DNA from 4 places in the Paenibacillus hebaui genome. Region 4 is predicted to be linked to each of the others. Evidence: riboswitches for the same ligand, from Rfam matches in the RefSeq annotation. Region 4 holds a riboswitch; each other region holds the start of a gene.

Region 1 (3,113 bases), 3.3 Mb from region 4:
CAGGGAATGAATCCATTCCTTATTGCGGCAGCGATCTACTTTGTGTTGACATTCATATTGTCCAAGCTGCTCGGTCGATTGGAAAGGAAGTTGAGTGCAAGTGATAGACGTTAGACAATTACACAAATCTTATGGAAACAACGATGTGCTTAAGGGCATTAACGTTACAATCGGCAAAGGCGAGGTTGTTGTGGTCATCGGTCCATCTGGATCGGGAAAAAGTACCTTCCTGCGCTGTCTGAATCTGCTGGAGCAGCCTACTTCAGGTGAAATTGATTTCGAAGGCGTGTCGATCACGGACCCGAAACACAATATTAATGCAACGCGTGAAAAAATGGGGATGGTGTTCCAACATTTCAATCTGTTCCCGCACAAAACGGTGCAGCAGAACATCACGATTGCTCCTATTAAAGTGAAAAAACAATCGTCACAGGAAGCGGACCAAATTGCAGCGGACCTGCTAAAAACGGTTGGCTTATCTGATAAAAAGGATACATTCCCGAATCAACTGTCTGGTGGACAGAAGCAGCGCATCGCCATTGCACGGGCACTTGCCATGCAACCACATGTAATGCTGTTTGATGAACCTACCTCGGCGCTGGACCCTGAGATGGTCGGGGAAGTGCTCGATGTCATGAAACGGCTTGCTGAAGGCGGTATGACGATGGTTATCGTAACGCATGAGATGGGTTTTGCTCGTGAAGTGGGTGACCGTATCTTGTTCATGGATGGCGGAGTTATTGTTGAAGAGGGAACACCGGCAGAAGTGTTTGGTCAACCCAAACATGCACGTACACGTGACTTCCTTGCCAAAGTGCTTTAATTAATTTGTTACGATTACTCATGCCATTTTGGTATATGCATTGCTTGAGATAGTATCAAAAAAGAGCCTTTACTGACTTCAAGTCGGTAAGGCTCTTTTTTATGGGTAGCATAAGAATGAATTTACATAAAAAGTAACGTTTTTGTTACCGATATTAATCATTTTTTATAGACAATTTCTTGAAAAACCTTTATTTAATCCACATGGATTAAACGCTGTACACGTATTTGGTAACATTTACTACAACTATAGGTTACAATATTGTGATATATTGTTCCTGCCGAAACTTTCAGAGTGGGAAGTGTGGAGGATGTAACGATGCAGATTGTGCAGGGGAAGATCTATAGCACGCTGCTTGGGGTGAATTAGGTCGTACATAACGTATGGAATGTGATTTAGTACCTATAGGGTGGGTCTCCTCTATCCGAATCCGACAACTAACTTCGCAGGCATAATGAGGGAGGAAGACCATGATTAACAAGAAACGTATAGCCAAAACAGCAACAGCATTGCTGACCGCAGTAATGCTCATTCAAGCCGTTCCGGCTCACGCAGATTCAGTTCATGTGGCCAAAGAAGGGGATACCTTCTACACCTTATCGAAGACATATGGAGTAGCACTTAACACACTTATAAAAGCTAATAATGACATTTCGCCTTACAACATTTATGGTGGTGTAAAAATTACGATTCCTGGCAAAGCAAACACGGTATCTGCAGCTGCTGCGGCTCCTGAGGCTAAATCACAGGCCAAAACAGTCACGACAGCAAGTCTGGATGTCAACGCAGATAACAAGGTCGTTCAAGCCTGGGGGAAAACGTTCGATTACAGCAAGGCAGTGGATGTGAAAGCAACGGCATACTCTGCAGATGCATCCGAAAACGGGGGATGGGGTGCGGTGGATTACTTCGGTAATGCACTAGAATTGGGCACGATCGCAGTAGATCCATCTGTAATTCCACTGGGTACTAAAGTGCTGGTGACAGGTCATAGTCATCCCGGACTGCCGAAACAGGCATTTGTAGCCACAGCACGTGATGTGGGAGGCGCTATCAAAGGCCATCGGATTGATATCTTTATCCCTGGAAGTAAACAGTCTGTGAGCACATTTGGCTTCCAGAATGTAGAGTTGTATATTTTGAAATAACACAGAGATAGGTCTTGCATCCATCCAAGAAAAAAAAGGTGTCCATCGGTCACGGTTAAAGTGATTGACGGACACCTTTTTTATACCCGATGGCAGCGAAGCTGAAAGAGCCGAAGGACGCAGTAGAATCTGAACGAGTGATGTTATTATCCGTCAGTACACACCTGCTTCTAGTGCTGATCCATGCGAGGATACCCGTAAAGGAAGCTTTCTAATTCTTGCCCTTTGGCAGCCCCAACATTTCGTCCAAGGTTACCAGATCATACCCGTGGTTACGCAACTCCTCAATGATTTCAGGAAGTGCCTCAATTGTACCGCTCAGATTCGATCCCACACCGCCTCCTGCATGTTGCAGAACGATTGAACCGGGTTTCACGGCGGATAGGATGTTTTCTTTCACCTTGTCTTTGGAAAGACCTTTCCAATCTAGTGAATCAACGTTCCAGTTCACAATGCTGTAATGTTGTCTGGCAGCCCATTGCAGCTGTTGTTCATTAATGTCCCCATAGGGTGGGCGAATCATCTTGGGCGTGTAACCTGTTAGATTGCGAATGATATCTCCTGTATGTAGGATTTGTTTACGAAATGCATTCATGGTCAGCTTGCTGAACTCGGGATGATTATAACTGTGATTGCCTACGATATGTCCTTCCTTCACCATGCGTTTCACCAGATCCGGGTGTTTCTCTGCACGGCTTCCCACAATGAAAAAAGTAGCTCTTACCTTATATTTCTTCAAAATATCCAGAACCTGCGGGGTGAACCGTGGATCAGGGACATCATCAAACGTCAGTGCGACCTGTTTCGTAGAGGGACCATTGGTTTTGAATGTATCAGCATATTTTTGTCGGAGCTGTCCAAGTGTCAGCTGTTCTTCTTGTGAAGAATTGGAATTCGAAGCGGGTTCACTTTGCAGGCTTGAAGCAGCCCATAACAAAGCAGGAGAATAACTCCCTCCAAGAAGAATAATTATGACCGATAACATAATGAGGCGTACACGCATGATAGCGGCCTCCTTTTCCCAGTTTGCGTTCTCTATGGTATGCCCGAAGAATCCAACGAATATGCGTGCTGTGAGATGTTTCATTGCTCATTTTTTCAATCCCAGCGATAATTCCACCATAGATATCATATATAAAAAA
Region 2 (3,113 bases), 1.5 Mb from region 4:
TGATCGTCTCAAGTCACGTATCTCTTGAGACGATCAGCCTTTTATACTGCTGTGCAGCAACTTTACCATGATAGAATAATTGCTACTATATATTTTCAGTTTCCTAATCCCGATCTATGACCAACAGAGGCAGAAGCTGCTCCAGTGATTCAATCGTCCAGTCTGGACGCTCCTCATCATCACGCTCTGGCTGGAATCTGCCATACCCCTGTAAAATCCGTATCGTGTGCATCCCCAGCTTCTTCGCAGGCATGATGTCATTATCAATCCGGTCGCCGATCATTACCGCTTCCTCGGGTTTACATCCTGCCTGTTTCAGCGCTACAGCATACAGCTCAGGATCAGGCTTGGACACTCCTTCTTCAGCCGAACAGGCGAGCACATCCACATATCTGCGCAACCCGTAGCTCTCCAGCCGATCTTCTGTCCCCGGACTCTGATTGGCAATGATGCCAATCTTATAATGCTCCGACAAGGTCTGGAGAACAACGTCGGCAGACGCAAAGGGACGTTCAAGTTCCTTGCGAAACTTCAATCTTTCCTGAATCCGCTCCCGATGTTCGGCATCACTGATCCATGTGCGAATGGCTACTTTCATCGGCCACTGCTCATAATTTCGGTAACACAAAGCAAACAGCTCTCGTACCGTCTCTATTTTCACCGAATATCCTAACGCACAAGCCTCGCGAACAAACTGCCCGATAATATCATCCACTGGCTCCCATTCATCCACCAGCGTATCCCCTACATCAAAGAACAACCACTTTAACCCATGTACATCCGGCACGCCTATTCCTCCTTGTGAGCCACAGGAAAACGATCTCTTCCATTGCCTGAATCATAAAAAAGAAGACTCACCATCATGCATGAGTCTCCTCAGAATTCCGTTTATTTATAATTACAATTATAACAGGCAGCTGACACCGGATCAATCACAAGCGAGCGCATTAACCATTAAGCAAGAACCCAACCTCACCATTTAAAGAATAAACAATTCGGTCTGCTCCCATACCTCGGTAGATTCCTTTAGGATGGCTTTGCTCTGTAATAACACATAGAGACTTGGAAGTCCATGAGCGACAGATCTGTAAATACCGACAGGTCAGGTTTAGACTGTTCTCAAAAATAAAAACGTTGCCGACGCTGCCCTGCGGCAGAAACCATTTCTGAGCTGCAGCCGTATTCATGCGAATGACATGCTCCACTCCAATTCTCCGAAGCCTCCGTTCTTCCCCTGCACTGTTGGTCAGAACGGCAAACGGCATTTTTTTGTACATCAGCAGCTTGATAAATTTACGGCCTGCCTCATTTGGAGCAGTCACTAAGATCATCTCTTTATCCATCATTCGTTCCTCCCTTAGCGTGAAAAGACAACAAAAAAGAAGCGTGGGGGACCAAGGCCTCCCGGACGCTTCTTAAATAATTCATAGCGAAAAACGCCATGAACCAGCGTACGGCTTGTTGCCTCTCCCTTTAACGCTTACGAGGTTAGCTGACGGATTCGGGCGCGAGAGTCGCCCTATTTCCGGCTGTCACCGGAAAATTCACCCCATGGATGCCTACTGTCGTGAACAGCGCATCCTGTTGGTTCCCCCGTTTCCCACCCATGAAATGAATGGAAACTCAGCGATTAAAACATCGTTCCTTATTATGATTAATCAGAGCGATATTATCGTTTGTTTCGTTTTTCATGTAAAAAATTTAATTTAAATTGAAATTACGATATGAATCATACACCCGCGCCCAATCGGTGTAAAGTCTTCACAGATCACCGAATCGGCGGATTTTCACCATTCCATGCCAATAATAACGCTTACATCGTATTTATACTACATGCAAGTCTTCAAATCTCTCTAATTCTCTTTTTTTCAAAAATCATGAGGAATATCATTCACAGTTTATACAATACATGCCCTAAATGAGCATAAAAGACGATATTAATTTTGCATTATTTAATTGCAATCAATATAATAGGTAATAGAAGAACACATAATAGGAGGCGATTCTCATGTCAGTCTATGAATACAAAGTAAACACCCTTCGCGGTCAGGAAGTTGAAATGTCTGAATATCGTGACAAAGTACTGCTTATCGTGAATACAGCAAGCCAATGCGGCCTCACACCCCAATTCAAAGGTCTGCAAGAGCTGCAAGACAAGTTTAAGGACTCCCCTTTTGAAGTTCTCGGTTTTCCAAGCAATCAGTTTGCACAGGAAAAAGGCTCTTCCGACGATATTGCTGAGTTCTGCCAGATGAACTATGGTGTTAGCTTCCCGATGTTTGAGAAAATCGATGTGAATGGTTCGAGCGCGCACCCTCTCTTCCAGCATCTCAGCAAAGAGGCTCCTGGTGTGCTCGGCTCCAAAGCAATTAAGTGGAATTTCACCAAATTCCTTGTCGATCAGAACGGACGTGTTCTGAAACGTTATGCACCCAAAACAACACCTGACAAGATTGAGGCGGACATTAAGGATTTGCTTAAATAAGCCATTGGCATAAATGCAATAAATAACATAATAAGGTCATCCGAACCCGTGGAGAACAACAATTCAACCTGGGCAAACGGATGACCTTTTTCGTTTGCGGATCTGCCTATCCGTACAATAAAAAAAAGAAGCCACCCAATATGGGAAGCTTCTTCTTATCATTCATTATGATGCGGGCGAGAGGACTCGAACCTCCACGGGCATACGCCCACTACCCCCTCAAGGTAGCGTGTCTGCCATTCCACCACGACCGCATGTCGTAAATAATCGGCAACAGAATTGATTATACCCGGTTCATATTTAAAAGTAAAGTATTTTTTCAAATGTCATTTTAACGTTCGTTTTTTCTTCATAAAACGGATATTCTCGTCATTTTATCCTATCAAATGCATATCATTACATTGGATCTCATTTCACCTTTAAAAACTACTCATCAAGTCATATATAATAACACAAAAACTATTTTACTTTAAATACCAGAGAACTATTGACAAAAATCAGATATTTGTGTGATTATATATAACATATAATTCGGATTTACACACATAAAACAAACTAAACAGGAGTACAAATGTTATTTAACATAACATTTAACGAATGTAGGAGGCGAAAGATTGTGAACCGTGGG
Region 3 (3,113 bases), 2.2 Mb from region 4:
GTCAGAATTGCTGACGATTGTAGGCTTGTGCGAAGAGTTGTCCTTCTCTTGGAAAGAACAATTTACACCGCATCAAGTTGCGTACCTTGAAGAACGTGTGATGTCCGCCAAAGTGCTTGATTTTTGGTTCGAGAAGAACGACAGCAAAGAGCACGCGCAGCGGTAACTTTCAGTCGGGGACATATTTTCGAATGACATGACAGTCCAATACAGTCACGTGAGACCTAAATGACTTTTCATTTAGGTCTCTTTTTGTAAATTAATTTGGAGTATAGGAGCCATGGACATGATTAGTGATACAGAATTGGACACCTTGCGTTTATCGGGGGAAAAAGTAAGAGTGGTGCGGGACGAGCTGGAGTCTAACGATGTAACGGGTATTGTTGTTGCCTGGGATGGCGAGCAGGTACTCATCCGCCGTCAGAATCGGCGTGTTGTTAAGCTGGATCGCCATTACCGATATCAGCTGTTCAGCGAGCCGCGCCAAAGCCCGCTTAGTGAGTAATCTCTTGTGATTTTACTGGGACCATGCGAGCAATGCTTGGAATTACCATGATGTTTTGGCATAAATGATTCACTCGGGAGAGAAGATAGGTACAGTGAGGACGTTCTGTAACTATAGTCGAGAGGAAGTGCTGCAAGCTATGACATTGATGAATGATAAAGTTCATGCCTACAAGGATCAGATTGGAGCATTGAGCGATGTGTTACCTGGTGTAGTGAAGTCTTATCATGAGTTTACCGGAGAGTGTTTTCAGCCTGGAGTCATTGATGCAAAGACAAAACAGCTGATTGCACTCGGGATAGGCTTGTTCGCGAACAATGAGGTATGTACGTTCTACCATGTGGAAGAGGCCCGTGCCAAGGGCGCTACAGATCAGGAGATCATGGAGACGGTTGCTGTGGCCGGAGCTGTAGGAGGCGGACATGCACTGTCTCAGGGTGCCATGAGGGTTCAAAAGGCGCTACATTAAGTATAGAAGTCGAGAGTACACCTGTTTCGTAAACATAAGCCCCAAAACAAAGAGGAGGTTCCGGATTTACCCGGAGCCTCCTCTTTGCAATATATCAGACCAAACCTATATTTTTCCGAGCATTTTGTTATACATAAATTGTCCTGTCACCCGGCGTGAAGTTACGTAGCGATCGTTGAAATACGGATTCGCTAGTTTGGTGATGCTTACACCCTTGCTGCTTGATGCATGAGCAAATTGTCCGCCACCAATGTATACGCCAGTGTGTGAAACGCCGTTGCCCATCGTATTGAAAAATACCAGATCACCTGTACGAAGATTGGCCTTGGATACTGGAGTACCTGCTTTGGCCTGCTGCTGTGAAGTACGAGGTAACTCAATGCTATATTTGTTGAAAATATATCTCATAAATCCTGAACAATCAAACCCGGCGAGAGTAGTACCACCCCATTTGTAAGGTATGCCAGTCATGTTGTCAACTACGGTGTTAATACTACTTGCCTGTGTGCTTGTTGCACCGGATGTGAATAGAACTGCTGCTCCAAAAATAGAGATGATAAGCTTTTTCAAAATTTATTGTTCTCCCTTCGATGCCTACGGAGTTAGCTAAGGGTTCGGTTGAAGGTTCCCTATATTTCCTATGTACAAGAATAATTCACCCAGAATGGTTCCTCCGTTTTCAAACATGAAACTCGGCAATGAATAATTAAGTTTTTGTAACCTTTTGACACTATATTGCATAAATGCGTAAATGTCAAACCTATATTAATAACTTCTTAGCACCTCAATGTTAAAGGAATTCAAGCTTTTTAGGTGGAATTGATGTTGCCGTCTAGATATGCTTGATGACAAAAAAGTAATATTGTTTCAGCGGTCATCCAATTGGACAAATAAGTAAGTTTGTCTTTTGTGATTAAAACGATCCCGAAAGGTTCAATTCAAGTGCTTTGTTACATTTTGTTGCAAATATTGACAAAATCCGTTTTATTGCATAAGATAACTTCATTCTATACCACATATTGGATAAAAAGAAATATTAAAGGTTAGATAAATAAATAAAGGAGGAGGGAAGGGGTTTATTTTGTAGTAATCAAAAAAAATTGGGGAGAGTGAATGAATTGTTAAAACCTAAAGCGAGATTTGCATCTTTCGTATTGGCATGCACGTTTGTTCTATCTATTGTTGGGGTGGCATTCCAACCTGTTGGAACCGTGTCTGCTGCTGATGCTTCCGGAACTACAGCCAGTCTTTCTGATATTTTGAAGAACCAGAGAGCTGACGGAGGGTGGAGAAAAGATTACAGTCAAAATAGCGGGGAATGGGCAAAGTCCACGATCGACAATAAAGCTACATACTCAGAAATTAGAAGATTGGCTAAGGAATTCAAAAAGACAAATGATCCGCGCTACTCAGCTGCTGCGATCAAAGGAATCAACTTTTTGATCAATATGCAGTATTCGAACGGCGGATGGCCTCAAGTCTACCAAAGCTCGGGATATCACAAGCACATTACTTATAATGACGATGCCATGATTAATGTAATGTACATGCTGGATGAAGTAGCAGCGCGCAAGGGTGACTTCTCGTTTATCGACAGCACACTTGCCAATCGAAGCAACAACTCAGTTGCTAAAGGGGTAGATGCTATCCTGAATACACAGGTGGTTTCAGGTGGCAAGTTGACAGCGTGGGGACAACAACATGATTCCAGCTCCCTTCAACCGGCAGGAGCAAGAATTTATGAAGTACCATCTCTGACGGCTAGTGAGAGTGTAACGATTGTTAATTTCCTGAAGACCAGACCTGCTAATGCCAAAATTACGGCATCCATCAAAGGAGCAGAGGCTTGGTTCAACAAAGTGAAGATTTCGGGATACAAGTACGAAAGAGCAAACGGAGACAGCAAAATTGTCGCTGATTCCAAAGCGGCACCCATCTGGGCTCGCTTCTATGAAGTGGGGACAGATAAACCGATCTTTATTGGTCGTGATGGGGTTGTTAGATACAAATTAAGTGATATTGATAAGGAAAGAAGAGGCGGTTATGCATGGTATGGCAACTGGCCTTCCAAACTGTAACATTTAAACAAACGTGAGGCTTGACATTGTACATCGATAGCTGGCTATAAGCGAAGCCCGA
Region 4 (3,113 bases):
AACATTGTAGCCCACTCGGTGTTTGTCGTTCGTATGTATCCTGTGTGACAAATCCAGCATTGTGATAAACACGAATGGCCCGATCATTCCAGGTTAACACTTCCAGATCAATTTCGTCCGCAGGATTCCGGCGAATGGCTTCCTTCACAATAGCCGATACAAAAGCCGCCCCCTGACCATGACCACAGCGTTCGGGATGCATGCCAAGTCCAATGCGGGTCACACCTCCCAGTGGAAAATACTGAGCGAATCCGCAGATCTGATGATCTTCTCCCAGTACCACGGCATATTGTTCATCCCGCAGCCGGGCATCCCCAAATTCAACTTCGAGTGCCTTCATTTGCTCCCAGGGTAGCCAGTTATACATATTATAAGGCGGATCATACTGCCAATTGCAGATTTGCTCCGCATGTTCTTCTTGCATGGGCACAACGTGAAACGTCACAGGGGCTTCATCCATACAACTGTACGCTCCTCTCATTGTGAACAGGCTGTTCATGATCTATATTCGTTCATCCGATATGTCATTCCATAGCTAGACCTGTTTTTACTCTACAAAAGAGGCATTCATTTGGCAAGTTTTCATTTCAGTGAAAAAAAGTGAAACAAAAGTTCCGTTAATTCCGTTTATATTATAGTAGGATGGGTAAAAATATCATAAGGGCACGGACGATAAAGCACCAAATGACTGATCAAGTGCAGTGGTGTTTATAGCATAATTGATGTAGTTGATCAGGAATGGAAGCACAAAAAAACCGCCGGATACATTCCTGCGAAGAATGTACCGGGCGGTGCTGTTATGCTTCGTTACAGTATAGTTATTGGTTACAGCATGATGTTACTCAGCTTACCCCTAGTCGAGGGCTACTGATTCATATGCGTCCGTGCTCATAATCCGTTTAGCGCCAACATAGCGGTTAGCCCAGTAGTTCTCACTCAAAGCACTGATCGTAACCCCTTTGGAAGAAGAAGAGTGTGCGAACTTCCCATCTCCTACGAAGATCCCTACATGCGAGACTCCTTTGCCTGTTGTGTTGAAGAATACCAAATCACCCGGTCTCATTTCCATACGAGACACGGAGTCGCCCATGTCAAATTGGGAACTGGATTGGCGTGCCAAATCAATGCCCAGCTTGTCAAATACATACCGTGTGAACCCAGAGCAGTCAAAACCGTCAAGCGTTGTTCCTCCGCTTTTATATGTAGTACCCTTAGCTGAATCGATTACTTGGTCCATCTTTGAATCTGCGAATGCGCTACCTGCACCAAGCGATAGTGCGAATGTTATACTAAGTACAGCTGCGGTTAATTTCTTTTTTAACAAGAGATATACCCCTTCCAATGCCTGCGAGGTTAGCTTAAGGATTCGGTTGAAGGTCCCCTATGATCCCTCTGTTGCAAGATCAATTCACCCATAACTGGTTCCCCCGCTTCCCAGGTGCCAGGAATTTGGCTATGCTAGTTATGCACCTGCGAAATCAAGAAATGACGATTAAATTTTAAGTAGTTACAAATATGAATGTAAAGATTACAAAGTTGTTACTAAAAACTCACTGCGATTATTGTAACAGAGGTGTGCTGCTTTGGCAACGTTTAGCAACAAAATTAGCAAAAAAAACCTCGACCTTTGACGGGGAAAGGTCGAGGTTTGCTTGTATAGCAGCGTTTAATGAACGTAACTTTACATAGAATGGTAACCATTTTTTAACCGTTCATGTTAACCTTTGACCGACTTAGACTGCCATAACCGGAAATGAGCACATATTTTCCATAGGCTCAGTAGGCATCTGGCAAGTGGATACGTTTGTTGTAGTATAAGACCAGTTAAGCCAGTTACTAACCATGAAGCTGAAGTAAACGCACCAAAGACCAGCAGGTGAAGTCCACCTAGAAGCATAGCAATACCGATTAGAGTGAAGACATGACGTAATGCGATCCATAGTGCCTGAAACGTACCACGCACTCCACCTTCTCCGTCAGGGGCCGAGACACCAAACTGCATGTAGAGCAGGGCATGATGGATCACCCACCCGTATACGATCCACCCAGCAACGTAAGGGATACCAGGCAAGAGTAGCTGGAGGGAATGAAAACCATCCATAAAGATGGAATAGAGTTTTGGTACAAGCCAGTAGGCCGGCAGTAGCAACAATAATGTTCGGATAGCGTGCAGCAGGAGCATCGGTTTCCATAGATTTTGGATACCACGAACAAAAGGAATTCGTTCTTCTGTATGATTAAAGTGTTGGAGTGAGTACAACAATCCCGCCTGAATCAGGGGGCTGATCAGCATGCGAAGCAGCAGCATGGCCCCTAGAATCCACAGATAGCGATGTACCTCGGGATTCGTTGACAGGCTGAGTTGGCTTTCCATTTTGAATAAAAGGGTACTCAGCTCCCCGGCATCAGGGTCAGGATAACGCAGGAGAAGCGGAACAACAGCCGACTTTACCATTCTATAGAGGAAATACCCCCATATTAATTGATAGAGAAATATAAGTGCTGCAATGAACATATGCTGACGAACGAGAAACCAGCCTTCACGTATTTTCGCTTTCACTGTCTCCACCTCACCATGACAGACTTCCGAATATGGCTTCTATAATTTTGGTTGCGCTCATGCTCCAACGAGATTGGGTTGGTTCATCCAGTCCGGCTTTTAGAAAATTGTTTATATGACGATTCTCTAACACGATGGTATATAATGGATCTGTCATAGCCCAGGAAACGGGAGAAGTATGTGTCAATTTGTAGGTAATGCGCTTCTCGCTACCGTCCCATTCTTTGGTAAGGATATGCCCATCTTCAAAAACAATGCGAACAGGCACCTTCGTGTAATCACTGCCTTTTTTCACCAACGTGACCGATGACTCGTACAATGTTTGGCTGTCCTTATGGGTAGGAGTAACCGTAATCTTCTCCACTGCAAAGTCAGTCATGCCGCTGCCATACACATATTGATCAAAATAATCGGACCAGGATGTGCGGGTCACTTGCTCCACGACCTTTTGGAAATCGGCGGAAGTGGGATGTTTGAAACGATATTTCTTCACATAGGTAGAGAGGATGCGCTCCATCGTTTTTGCACCCACTTGCTGTTCGATCCCAAGCAA

Evidence for each region. A riboswitch is a leader RNA that binds a small molecule or an ion and turns the genes downstream of it on or off. The one in region 4 is predicted to bind cyclic di-AMP.
Region 1: another riboswitch for cyclic di-AMP. It lies ahead of ACR32F_RS17905 (3D domain-containing protein); the one in region 4 lies ahead of ACR32F_RS00530 (C40 family peptidase).
Region 2: another riboswitch for cyclic di-AMP. It lies ahead of ACR32F_RS06915 (hypothetical protein); the one in region 4 lies ahead of ACR32F_RS00530 (C40 family peptidase).
Region 3: another riboswitch for cyclic di-AMP. It lies ahead of ACR32F_RS10710 (C40 family peptidase); the one in region 4 lies ahead of ACR32F_RS00530 (C40 family peptidase).

What each region holds. Positions count from the first base shown of each region.
Region 1 covers NZ_CP196836.1:4,053,578-4,056,690, reverse strand. The annotation lists gene ACR32F_RS17915 (ABC transporter substrate-binding protein/permease) at 1-114, shown strand, start outside; gene ACR32F_RS17910 (amino acid ABC transporter ATP-binding protein) at 101-823, shown strand; cyclic di-AMP (ydaO/yuaA leader) riboswitch at 1,092-1,291, shown strand; gene ACR32F_RS17905 (3D domain-containing protein) at 1,294-1,971, shown strand; gene ACR32F_RS17900 (polysaccharide deacetylase family protein) at 2,183-2,974, opposite strand.
Region 2 covers NZ_CP196836.1:1,566,976-1,570,088, reverse strand. The annotation lists gene ACR32F_RS06920 (HAD family hydrolase) at 104-787, opposite strand; gene ACR32F_RS06915 (hypothetical protein) at 948-1,346, opposite strand; cyclic di-AMP (ydaO/yuaA leader) riboswitch at 1,463-1,639, opposite strand; gene ACR32F_RS06910 (glutathione peroxidase) at 2,009-2,485, shown strand; tRNA gene ACR32F_RS06905 (tRNA-Leu) at 2,657-2,739, opposite strand; gene ACR32F_RS06900 (urease accessory protein UreF) at 3,102-3,113, shown strand, end outside.
Region 3 covers NZ_CP196836.1:2,317,900-2,321,012, forward strand. The annotation lists gene ACR32F_RS10695 (hypothetical protein) at 1-166, shown strand, start outside; gene ACR32F_RS10700 (hypothetical protein) at 287-505, shown strand; gene ACR32F_RS10705 (carboxymuconolactone decarboxylase family protein) at 645-974, shown strand; gene ACR32F_RS10710 (C40 family peptidase) at 1,080-1,544, opposite strand; cyclic di-AMP (ydaO/yuaA leader) riboswitch at 1,551-1,682, opposite strand; gene pelA (pectate lyase) at 2,093-3,052, shown strand.
Region 4 covers NZ_CP196836.1:110,371-113,483, forward strand. The annotation lists gene ACR32F_RS00525 (GNAT family N-acetyltransferase) at 1-460, opposite strand, end outside; gene ACR32F_RS00530 (C40 family peptidase) at 854-1,324, opposite strand; cyclic di-AMP (ydaO/yuaA leader) riboswitch at 1,328-1,465, opposite strand; gene ACR32F_RS00535 (hypothetical protein) at 1,718-2,560, opposite strand; gene ACR32F_RS00540 (M1 family metallopeptidase) at 2,571-3,113, opposite strand, start outside.